Regions from separate parts of the Vagococcus penaei genome, predicted to be linked through region 2. Evidence: predicted binding sites of a transcription regulator. Region 2 holds the regulator's gene; each other region holds the start of a gene.
The links. Region 2 encodes LexA, which represses DNA repair genes until DNA is damaged. Its sites were predicted from a motif close to CNAACANNTGTTNG; they were not measured.
Positions count from the first base shown of each region.

Region 1: the regulator LexA is predicted to act here: its motif matches at 1,781-1,794, upstream of uvrB (excinuclease ABC subunit UvrB).
Region 3: the regulator LexA is predicted to act here: its motif matches at 1,773-1,786, upstream of ruvA (Holliday junction branch migration protein RuvA).
Region 4: the regulator LexA is predicted to act here: its motif matches at 2,009-2,022, upstream of BW732_RS11500 (Y-family DNA polymerase).

Region 1 is NZ_CP019609.1:689,276-692,494, forward strand. It holds gene uvrB (excinuclease ABC subunit UvrB) at 1-1,732, opposite strand, end outside; gene BW732_RS03280 (C1 family peptidase) at 1,897-3,219, shown strand, end outside.
Region 2 is NZ_CP019609.1:790,892-794,110, forward strand. It holds gene tkt (transketolase) at 1-1,357, opposite strand, end outside; gene BW732_RS03700 (DUF896 family protein) at 1,446-1,688, opposite strand; gene lexA (transcriptional repressor LexA) at 1,859-2,476, shown strand; gene BW732_RS11470 (hypothetical protein) at 2,565-2,741, shown strand; gene BW732_RS03710 (M42 family metallopeptidase) at 2,808-3,219, shown strand, end outside.
Region 3 is NZ_CP019609.1:1,466,118-1,469,336, reverse strand. It holds gene BW732_RS07035 (hypothetical protein) at 1-26, shown strand, start outside; gene ruvB (Holliday junction branch migration DNA helicase RuvB) at 118-1,125, opposite strand; gene ruvA (Holliday junction branch migration protein RuvA) at 1,140-1,757, opposite strand; gene BW732_RS07020 (potassium channel family protein) at 1,966-2,322, shown strand; one part of gene BW732_RS07015 (IS3 family transposase) at 2,656-2,935, shown strand; one part of gene BW732_RS07015 (IS3 family transposase) at 2,935-3,219, shown strand, end outside.
Region 4 is NZ_CP019609.1:121,066-124,284, reverse strand. It holds one part of gene BW732_RS00575 (IS3 family transposase) at 1-177, shown strand, start outside; one part of gene BW732_RS00575 (IS3 family transposase) at 177-1,063, shown strand; partial or broken gene BW732_RS00570 (transposase) at 1,175-1,879, shown strand; gene BW732_RS11500 (Y-family DNA polymerase) at 2,081-2,707, shown strand; gene BW732_RS11495 (DinB/UmuC family translesion DNA polymerase) at 2,674-3,219, shown strand, end outside.

The DNA.
Region 1 (3,219 bases), 100 kb from region 2:
TCATTCGTCGACGTTTAGTTTCATCAATTGCTCGGGCCATAGAATCGGTCATTTTATCGGCATACATGATAACTTTTCCGTTAGAATTTCGAGCAGCTCGCCCAATTGTTTGGACTAATGAGCGTTCACTCCTTAAGAACCCTTCTTTATCAGCATCTAAAATCGCTACTAGCGATACTTCTGGTACATCGATTCCTTCACGTAATAAGTTAATCCCTATTAACACATCAAATGTTCCTAAGCGTAGCTCACGGATGATTTCTGTTCGCTCAAGTGTCTTAATATCACTGTGCAGATATTTAACTTTCATGCCTAATTCTTTCAAGTAATCTGTTAAATCTTCAGACATTTTCTTGGTTAATGTCGTAATAAACACTCGTTCATTTCGGTCAACACGTGCATTAATTTCACCAACCAAATCATCAATTTGTCCCATAATCGGACGCACTTCAACTGTTGGATCTAGTAAGCCTGTCGGACGAATAATTTGTTCAACCACTTTATCCGTTCGCTCCATTTCATAGGGTCCTGGTGTCGCTGAAACGTACATGATTTGGTTGACATGTTTTTCAAACTCTTCCAATTTTAGCGGACGATTATCTAGAGCACTTGGTAAACGGAAACCATAGTCCACTAACATTTTTTTCCGTGCCTGGTCACCATTATACATCCCGCGAATTTGTGGCATAGTCACATGTGATTCATCAACAACCATTAAAAAATCATCTGGAAAGAAATCAAGTAAAGTATATGGAGCTTCGCCTGGTTGGCGACCGTCCATATGACGTGAGTAGTTTTCAATCCCCGAACAGTAGCCCATTTCACGCATCATTTCGATGTCATAATTGGTTCGTTGTTCTAAACGTTGTGCTTCTAATAACTTATTTTCACCTCGAAGTTCTGCTAATCGTTCTTCAAGTTCCTTTTGAATATTGGCAATTGCTTCTTCCAAATGGTCTTCATTAGTCACAAAGTGAGTCGCTGGGAAAATCGCCACATGCTCACGATCAGCTAAAATTTCGCCCGTTAATGCGTCAACTTCACGAATTCGATCTATTTCATCACCAAAAAATTCGACACGTAGTGCATGGTCATCACGTGATGCTGGAAAAATTTCGACAACATCACCACGCACGCGAAAACGCCCACGCTGAAAATCGATATCATTACGATCAAATTGAATATCAACTAAAGCTCTCAATAATTGATCACGTCCCATTTCCATGCCAATTCGTAAAGAAACCACTTGGTTTTGGTACTCATTAGGATCCCCTAATCCATAAATACATGAGACAGATGCCACAACAATGACATCATTTCGTTCTAGCAAGGCACTCGTCGCTGAATGTCGCAGTTGATCAATTTCATCATTAATACTGGCATCTTTCTCGATATATGTGTCACTCGATGGCACATATGCCTCTGGTTGATAGTAATCGTAATAACTAACAAAATACTCTACTGCATTATTTGGGAAAAACTCTTTAAATTCACTATACAATTGACCAGCAAGTGTCTTATTATGAGCAATAACCAAAGTTGGTTTTGTGACCTCTTTAATCACATTTGAGACCGTAAATGTCTTACCAGAACCCGTAACACCTAGTAAAATCTGCTCTTTTTCTTGATTATTTATATTTGTAACTAAAGTATCAATTGCTTTAGGTTGGTCTCCCGCTGGCGAATACTTAGATACTAGTTCAAAGGGATGACTCATATCTTTTTCAATCATTTAGCTACCTCTTTTCCAGTTTTTTTACACCTTAATAGTGTATCATAGCGAACATATTTTCGCCATTATCGTTGCTCTATTTTACAAAAAATTCATACCATTAGACTATGATTTTTATTTAAAAAGAGTACAATAAGATGTAATAACTTAGAAAGGGTGTTTATATGAGTCAAGAAATTTCTTTAGAACAAATCAAACAATACGATGACAACTTTACGTCATCAATTAATCATCTAACAAGCCAACGTGCTGTTATGAAAAATGGTATCTTAGCAGCCTCTTCAGACAGTCAAGCAGCTATTGATAATACGCCCGTTTTCTCAATAGATTTAGATACTGGTAAAGTTGCCAATCAAAAACAAAGTGGACGTTGTTGGATGTTTGCTGCGCTAAATACTTTCCGTTTCCAAATTCAACAAGACTTTCATTTAAAACATTTTGAATTATCACAAAACTATACGTTCTTTTGGGATAAATTTGAAAAAGCTAATTACTTTTATGAAAATATTTTGAATACAGCTGATGAGCCTTTAACTAGTCGTAAAGTGAGTTTTTTACTACAAACCCCTCAACAAGATGGTGGTCAATGGGACATGATGGTCGCCATTATTCAAAAATATGGTCTTGTACCAAAATCAGTTATGCCTGAATCATTCAATAGCTCTATGAGTCGTGAATTAAATACTTATTTAAACAAAAAATTACGTAAAGATGCGAACACATTACGCCAATTAGTCGCAAATGGTGCAACTGAAACAGATATTACAAATGCGAAAAGCCACATGTTAAATGATGTCTATTCATTTCTATGTACAAGTTTAGGAACACCACCAAAAACATTTGATTTTGCTTTTCGTGATGATAATAATGAATTCCATCATTTCGAAAATCTAACACCACATACCTTCTACGACCAATTTATTGGACGGGACTTATCTGAATACGTCAGTGTCATCAACGCACCTACTGCTGACAAACCTTATAATCAATTATATACCGTTGAAATGCTTGGCTCAGTTGTTGGTGGCAAAGAAGTCCGTCATTTAAACCTTGATATTGAGACCTTCAAAAAATTGGCCATTGCACAACTTAAAACTGGTGAAGACGTTTGGTTTGGCTGTGATGTCGGCCAATCATCAACACGCGATACCGGTATCATGGCACTGAACACATACAACGTCAATGAAACGTTTGGCTTTGATTTTGATATGACAAAAGCTGAACGCTTAGATTACGGAGAAAGCCTTATGACCCACGCAATGGTTTTAACAGGTGTTAATCTTGTTGATGACCAACCAACTAAATGGAAAGTTGAAAATAGCTGGGGAGATAAAGTTGGAGACAAAGGCTACTTTGTGATGAGTGATGACTGGTTAAATGAATATACTTATCAAGTCGTTATCAATAAAAAATTCTTATCGGCAGAACTGCAAGCTATTCTTGAAGCCGATGATGTGACAGTTTTAAGTCCTTGGGATCCAATGGGG
Region 2 (3,219 bases):
CTTTTTGGATAGCTGCTAAACGTACAGCAGCTTTAATATAATCTACAAAGACAAAGAATGTAGCTCCATATACTTTAGTACCACCATGTAAAGCAATACCATTCATGGCTGCTGCCATACCAAATTCACGAACACCAAACCAAATATTACGCCCTTCGTATTGACCTGGTTCAAAATCTTTATCCATTGCAATCATTGTATTATTTGAAGAAGATAAGTCAGCAGAACCACCCCAAACAAATGGTACCGCGCCTGTTAATGCTTGAATGGCTTCTTTACTGGTCACACGACTGGCTGCACTATCACCGACTTCATATGTTGGTAACACTTGATCTAAATCAAGAGTCATTTCACCCGAGAAGGCATCTTTTAACTGTTTCGCTAAAGTTGGGTATTCTTTTTCATAGTCAGCAAATAATGTTTGCCATTCTGCTTCTGCAGTTTGACCTTTAATCACCATTTCTTCATTAAATCGCGTTGCTACTTCTTCAGGTACAGTAAACTCTGGATATTCCCATCCATAAGCTTCTTTTGCTAAAGTAACACCTTCAGCTCCTAATGGGGCACCATGAACTTTATTTGTTCCAGCATTTGTCGCACCAAAACCAATAACTGTTTTTACTTCAATAATTGTTGGTTTGTCAGTGTCCGCTTTAGCAGCCTCAATTGCTTGAGAAATCGCTTCTAAATCATTGCCATCTTTAACTAAAATATGTGACCAGCCTGATGCTTCAAAACGACCTTTAACATCTTCACTAAATGATTTATCTAATGGACCATCTAATGAAATATCATTTGAATCGTATAAAACAATTAATTTACTTAATTTTAAGTGTCCTGCTAAACTGATTGCTTCTTGTGAGACACCTTCCATTAAATCACCATCACCACATAAAGCATATGTGTAGTGATCAATTAGATTGAATTTATCACGATTATATGTCGCAGCTAAGTGTGCTTCTGCCATAGCAAAACCAACACTCATTGCGATTCCTTGACCTAAAGGACCAGTCGTCGCCTCAACACCTGCTGTATGATGTACCTCAGGATGTCCTGGTGTTAAACTATCCCATTGACGGAATTGTTTTAATTCTGATAATGGTAAGTTATAACCTGATAAATGTAACAAGCTGTATAACATTGCCGATCCATGACCTGCTGATAACACAAAACGGTCGCGGTCAATCCAATCTCGATCAGTTGATGGATTTACCTTTAAATGTTTTGTCCACAAAGCGTATGCCATCGGAGCTGCTCCTAATGGTAAACCTGGGTGTCCTGAATTCGCTTTTTGAATCATGTCTAAACTTAGAGTCCGAATTGTATTAACACCAAGTTGATCAATTTTGTCAAACATATAATAGCCTCCTGGTTTTTAGGTTTTTTTTACCTTTATTAGCATTTTAACTTTTATTACAAGAATTTGCAAGGCTTTTCACTAAATTTTATCGTCCATGGATTCCTTTATCTTTCTGAATCGTTTTTAATTTTTCAGGAGTTACATCTGTGCCTTCTTCATCAACGACTTTCATACCTTCAATATGATGACGCATGCCTTTTCTAAATTGATGTAGATACTCTTCACGTAATACTTTTTGTTCTGATTGTTCTGCAATCGTCAATCCTTCTTCGGTTTTAGCTTTACGAGCTAGCTCATTAATTCGCGCCATTTTATCTTTAGATAGCATCCAACTAATCCTCCTTGATATCTATATTTAAGTTTCATTATTATCTTAGCTTATCGCTTAAAAAATTACAATTAACAGGACCGTTTATTTTAATTTATGCGAACAAACGTTTGATAAACTGAATCGAATATGATACACTCAAAAAAACAGGAAATTGAGGGTTTAATATAATGAAACGACAATCAACTCGTCAAGAAGATATTTTACGCTACATCTACACACAAGTAACGGAACGTGGGTATCCACCGACTGTTCGAGAAATTGGTGAAGCAGTTGATTTATCATCAACATCAACGGTTCATGGGCACTTGTCTCGCCTTGAGAAAAAAGGCTTGATTTTTAGAGACCCAACTAAGCCTCGTGCGATTGAGTTGACACCAGATGGTTTGTCATTTATTGGTGTTCAGCCGTCTTCAATCCCAATGTTAGGTGTCGTCACAGCTGGAGAGCCTATTTTAGCTGTTGAAGAAGCATCAGATTTCTTTCCTATCCCACCTGACCTAAAATATGAAGAAAATTCCTTATTTATGTTGACTATTCGTGGTGAAAGTATGATTAATGCTGGAATTTTCGATGGCGACCACGTCATTGTTCGGAAGCAAAGTACTGCTAATAATGGTGAAATTATCATTGCGATGACTGATGAAAATGAAGCAACGTGTAAAAGATTTTATAAAGAAGACAGCGTAATTAAATTACAACCTGAAAATGATACGATGGAGCCAATTATTCTAGACAACATTACTATTTTAGGAAAAGTTGTTGGTCTATATCGTAATAAAATATAAAGCATAATCATATGCTTTATATTTTTTCTTTACAAAACGAACATAAGTTCGTATAATAAATTTAACATTTAATTTGGAGGAAAAACTAATGCTAATGATTAGAAGATCTGCTTTGTTGTTAGTTGTATTGATTATTGGAATGTTGCTTGGGACTCTAGGTTGGAAAATTTCATTACTTGTCTTGACACCTCTTCTATTTATTTGGCTAATGGTTTGGGACGAAAAAAGTTACGACTATAAATATAAAGAACATAAATTAAGATAAAACTTGCTTTTGTGACAGTTGTGACTTAATCTAATTTTAATAAACTATTCATAAAGGAGTTTTTTTATGTCACAACCTACAATCGACTTAGTCAAAAAATTAACTTTAATTCCCTCACCAACCGGTGACACAGATAACATTATTAAAACAATCGAACAGTTATTAAATGATTATGGCTATACATCAACTATCAATCGTAAAGGTAGCTTAATTGTCACAGTCGCTGGTAAAAATCAGTCACAGCATCGGTTTGTAACAGCTCATGTTGATACTCTTGGTGCAATGGTGCGCTCAATTAAACCCGATGGCCGACTAAAAATCGACTTAATCGGTGGCTTTAATTTTAATTCTATCGAGGGTGAGTATTGTACTATTCATACACAACATCATGGAGAAATATCCGGAACAATTTTAATGCATCAGACAAGCGTCCACGTCTATAAAGATGCAGGATCAGCTGAACGTAATCAAGCCAACA
Region 3 (3,219 bases), 680 kb from region 2:
TTAAACTAATTGATATCAGACAATAAACTCACATTTACTAAAAAAGTTTAAATTAAATGAACCACAGACACTAGCAAAAATTCTTTTTTGACTACTATCTGTGGTTCATTAATTGTTTTATTCGTGATAATCATACCCTAAATGATGATAAGCCATTTCAGTTGCGACACGGCCACGAGAAGTCCGCTTAATAAACCCTTTTTGAATCAAATATGGTTCGTACATATCTTCAACGGTTTCTGTTTCCTCACTAATATTGACAGCAATTGTTGATAAACCAACCGGTCCTCCTTGATACATCTCAATCATCGTACGCAATAACTTTTGATCGACATAATCCAATCCTTGATGATCCACCTGTAATAAACCCAGCGCTCGGTCTGCAATAGCCATATCGACTTGTCCAGTGCCTTCAACTTGAGCGACATCACGCACCCTTTTAAGTAAACGATTGGCAATTCGTGGGGTTCCACGAGAGCGACGAGCAATTTCATAGGCACCTTCATCTAAAATATCTGTTTGAAAAATAGATGCTGAGCGTAACACAATTTCTTTTAAATCATCCTCATGGTAATACTCCATATGTGAAATAATACCAAAACGATCGCGTAATGGTGCCGATAACATACCGGCACGAGTTGTTGCGCCAATTAATGTAAAAGGTGGTAACGGAAAGTGTACGGGATGAGCTGTTGGGCCTTGACCCACAATAATATCAACATAAAAGTCCTCCATAGCAGAGTATAATAATTCCTCTGCTACACGGGGAAGACGATGAATCTCATCAATAAATAAGACATCACCAGGTTCTAATTCATTTAGTAATGCGACCAAATCGCCAGGCTTTTCAATAGCTGGGCCACTAGACGTACGAATATTAACACCCATCTCATTAGCAATCACCATTGCCATCGTCGTTTTTCCTAAACCAGGTGGTCCATATAAAAGGACATGGTCAAGCGATTCTTCACGTGATTTGGCGGCCGCAATATAAATAGTCAATTCTTGTTTGACTTTATTTTGCCCAATGTATTGGGAGAGATATTGGGGACGTAATGATAATTCTAATAACTCCTCTTGTGGTACCAAATCGCTTGATAACGCACGTTCTTCCTCAGTGGTCATGACTTAATCACCTCTTACTTTTTCATCAATAATTTCAACCCATGACGTAAATACTCATCTGTGGTTGCTTGTGGCAGTGCTTCAAGCTCTTTTGTAATCCGCTTCACTTCACGTTCCGTATAACCTAACGCTCGCAAAGCTTCCAAAGCTTCTTTTAACTCATGATCGCTCACAACAGCGAATAGACTATCTTGTTTGGCCATCGCTGTTACAGCTGGTGTATCAACTGCTAAATCATCTAACTTACCTTGTAAATCAAGGACCATTTGTTGTGCTGTTTTCTTGCCAACTCCTGGAAATTTCGTTAAATAAGCCGCATCTTCTGTTTCAATGGCATAAACCAATCCACCATGATCATCTAGCGCCATAATAGCTAGAGCACTCTTTGGTCCAATGCCAGAAACACTAATTAATTTTAAAAATAATTGCTTTTCTTCTAATGTTGAAAAACCATATAAAGTATGCGCATCATCACGAATCACTTGATGGACATAGATTTTTACTTCTTGATTATAGTAGGCAGAAAAACGAAAAGGGTTTGCAACTAAAATTTGATACCCCACTAGATTAGTTTCCACCACTATGTAATAAGGGCTCACAAAAGTCACTAGCCCTTTTATATATTCAAACATTCACTTCATCCCTTCCGTACATACGTTCCCTAAAATTGTACCATAAATTACTAAAATACTAAACTAAGGAATGTACAGAGTTTACCAGCTAACTTTCCTCTTGCCTCTAAAATCGCTAGTCCATCAAGAATACGTCAAATGACTCATTTCATTAGACAAATAGCATTCAAAAACGGATAATCTGTTTAAAAGCTATGGAGGGTATACTATGCTATCTTTATTTATTTCTATCAAAAAACTACTGACATCTATCCGCTATATTTTACAGCGTGACGACACTAAATCACTATTAGTCTTAGTATTAATCACATTAATTAGTGGGACTATTTTTTATTCAACTGTTGAAAACTTAACTATTTTAAATGCCTTTTATTTGTCATTCACAACCCTAACAACTATTGGTTATGGTGATATCTATCCACAAACAGATTTAGGTAAATTATTTACGATTATTTATGCACTTGTTGGAATTGGTCTGATGGCACTTTTTATCTCAGTTGTTTCTAGAGCATATCTTTATTCTAAAACAGATAAAAAAAAGGAATCTTCTCAGAACAATTTTTAATACTCATAAAAACCTACTCATCACATTTTTAAAATGACATTTTTATTATTAGCCACTCTAAATCAGTTATCATTAGAAATAAAAACTTAAAAGTGCGATAATATGTCTATTAGAAAGAATAATTTAACAATACACGACGAAACGTTAATAAAACGTCTCTATCTGACTTCGAATAGTTATAGGCGAAAGTTAATTACTCGTACGTATGATAGATTACTTCTTTTAAAGAAATGAGGTAGATCACATGAGTAAAAGTAAATGGATAGGCTACACTTGACTAGACAGAAAAAATAAGGTGTGATGAGAATAAGAAAACACACTGGAGGAAATGTCATGTTAGAACGTAAACCAAGAAGAACTTTTACCAAAGAATTTAAACAACAAATGGTAGATCTTTACCAATCAGGAAAACCTAGAATAGATATTATTCGTGACTATGAGTTAACTCCTTCAACTTTTGATAGGTGGGTAAAACAAGGAACAACCACAGGTTCATTCAAAGAAAAAGATAATTTAACACCTGAACAAAAGGAATTAATCAAACTCAGAAAAGAACTTAAAATGCTTGAAATGGAAAATGATATTTTAAAGCAAGCGGCGCTGATATTCGGACGAAAAGGCAAGTAATTAAAGCCAACAAACATAAATATTCTATATCAGCGATGTGCCGAGTCCTTAAAATATCAAGACAAACTTACTATTATCAGGAAAAGAAGCCATTACTAGAAAGTGAACTAGAAGAAATTGTGGAAATGATTTTTCGCCAAAATAAAAAAGCTTATGGCGCTCGTAAAATAAAAAAAGCACTTAGTTTAGAAGGCATCATTCTCAGTAGAAGAAAAATTAGAAGGATTATGCGACACAGAAACCTCGTTTCTGTGTATACGAAAGCTTATT
Region 4 (3,219 bases), 670 kb from region 2:
ATGAGTTAACTCCTTCAACTTTTGATAGGTGGGTAAAACAAGGAACAACCACAGGTTCATTCAAAGAAAAAGATAATTTAACACCTGAACAAAAGGAATTAATCAAACTCAGAAAAGAACTTAAAATGCTTGAAATGGAAAATGATATTTTAAAGCAAGCGGCGCTGATATTCGGACGAAAAGGCAAGTAATTAAAGCCAACAAACATAAATATTCTATATCAGCGATGTGCCGAGTCCTTAAAATATCAAGACAAACTTACTATTATCAGGAAAAGAAGCCATTACTAGAAAGTGAACTAGAAGAAATTGTGGAAATGATTTTTCGCCAAAATAAAAAAGCTTATGGCGCTCGTAAAATAAAAAAAGCACTTAGTTTAGAAGGCATCATTCTCAGTAGAAGAAAAATTAGAAGGATTATGCGACACAGAAACCTCGTTTCTGTGTATACGAAAGCTTATTTTAAGGTGGTATCTTCTAATGTGAATGAGTCTAAAATAACCAATCAATTAAAACGTCATTTTAACTCCGTTATGCCATTAGAAAAAGTTGTCACCGATTTAACTTATGTCAAGGTTGGCAATCGTTGGCACTATGTCTGTTTAATTCTTGATTTATTTAATCGAGAAATCATTGGATTTAGTTGTGGGGCATCAAAAGATGCCGAATTAGTTAAACAGGCATTTTATACGATTCCGTACGCCTTAACAAACATTCAGTTGTTTCATACTGATAGAGGAAAAGAATTTGATAATCAAGTGATTGATACCATACTAAATACATTTAATATCAAGCGATCGTTGAGTAGAAAAGGAAATCCCTGGGATAATGCCGTCGCCGAGTCAACTTATAAATCCTTTAAAGCAGAGTTCGTTTATCCCAATCAGTTTGAGACACTAAAAGAATTATCTATGGCTCTTTATGACTATGTTCATTGGTGGAATCATTTCAGAATACACGGAGCATTGAATTATGTCACTCCGCTTAGTATCAGAGCTCAGAGATTAGCGATAGCTTCCCTTGAGGATGAGTCAAACTGTGATACGTGTGAGATAGCGGGTTGATTTTTATAAGTCAACACACCGCGAAAGAGTCACAGTTTGAGAGGCTCATGGTCAAGGGTAATCGGATAACAGTACCAATGTTTTGACACCTTATAATATTTGTCAAAAAAAGTGTTGCCATTCCACAAACTTACAACTTATTTTAATCGTTCTCCGTTGGAGGAACGAGAAAAGGTAAAATTCTTAGTAACTGATATGAATGCTGCTTACTTTCAATTGACTAAAAGAGTCTTTCCGAATGCTAGTCTAATTATTGATCGGTTCCATGTTGTAAAACACCTAAACACCGCTTTTAATGAGTTTAGAGTACGAGAAATGAAGCTCTTGAATGTCGCTAAGAAAAAATCAGAGGCCAATAAACTAAAATCAAATTGGAAATTCCTTTTAAAAAATCAATTGACTGTTTCTATTTCTGAATTCAAAACCTGGAAAAGTTTCCCTTCTCCAAAGTATCCACTTTTAACGGAATCAATGATGATTGATCGACTACTCTCATTCTCTTTGAATCTAAAAAAAGCCTATGATAGTTTCCAATTATTAACGTATCACTTTAGAAATAAAGACGCTCATTCATTTTTTGAACTTTTGAAAAACTTATCTACTGGCTTAGATACACTATTTAAAGATAAATTAGAGAACTTACTGGTGTATGAAGATGGTATTCGTAATGCTCTTCTTTATGATTTTTCCAATGGAAAAATTGAAGCTAAGAATACCCATATAAAAACACTAAAAAGAGTTTCATACGGGTTCAAATCGTTTAACACTATGAGAATAAGAATTTTCTTGATGAGCGACCTTATAAAAATTAAATAACTAAAAAAGATGATAAATTTAACTCATCAGTCCAATTTGACAAAGAGCCTCAAAAACCTGATACTTTGTCTATCTGTTCGGTTTATCATTAATTTTAATTAAATAAAAATGCTGTTCCCCTTTACAAAAGGAACATACGTTCGTATAATATTCTTACTAAGTTAATTAAAGTTGTCGATATAATAAAGGAGATGACCAAACATGTACTACGATTACTCACAAGAACCTAATCGTGATATCATGTGTATCGATGTAACAAGCTTTTATGCCTCTGTTGAATGCCGTATGAGAGGCTTAAATCCTATGACTACAATGCTTGTTGTTATGTCAAAAGCTGAAAATTCTGGAGGTTTATGTCTCGCTGCTAGTCCAATGGCCAAAGAAAAACTCGGGATAACTAATGTTACCCGCAAGTATGATCTGCCTAGCCATCCTGATTTAATTATTGTTCCACCACGAATGTCTCTATACTTAAAATTCAATCAAAAATTAAATGACATTTTAAGAAACTATACATCCAAAGATTTCCATTATATTTACAGTATTGATGAAAGTTTTATCGATGTTTCTGGTTCTCACCTACTATTTGGTACGACACATGACATTGCTAAAAAAATTCGTCAAGACATCTGGAATACATTAGGACTTATCGTTAAGATTGGGATTGGTCCTAATCCATTGTTAGCTAAAGTTTGTTTAGACATTGCTGCTAAACATAACCCCAATTTTATCGAGCAGTGGACGTACGAGTGCATACCTGAAACACTTTGGAAAATTGATTGTTTAACTGATATGTGGGTATTGGGTCTAAGTTATCTAAAAAATTAACTCACTTATTCGCTATTAAAACTGTTCATGATTTAGCCTTTGCTGATCCTTTTGCTTTAAAAAAAGAATTGGGTGTGATTGGCTTACAATTATTTGCTCATGCTTGGGGAATCGATCGTAGTTTGTTAAACGAACGTACCATCGTTAAAGAGAAATCCTATGGTAAATCCCAAATATTAGATAGAGATTATTATAAAAGAGCCGAAATTGAAATAGTCATTAGAGAGATGGCAGACCAAGTTGCTACAACGTTACGCCAAAAGAATTTAGAAACAGGTTGTTTATCATTATCAATTTCCTACTCACATCTAACTAAAGAAAGAGTTTTTTCTGTCCAAAGAACCATAACACCTACTTCTAATTCCAAGACTTTGAGTAATAATTTAATTTTAATGTTTAGAGCAAAAGATTTGGGTGATTTACCTATTCGAGCACTTAGTATTAGCTATAGCAAGCTATCTGATAATTACTCTACCCAACTAGTTTGTTCTTTCCACCCGAAAAAGAAGTCG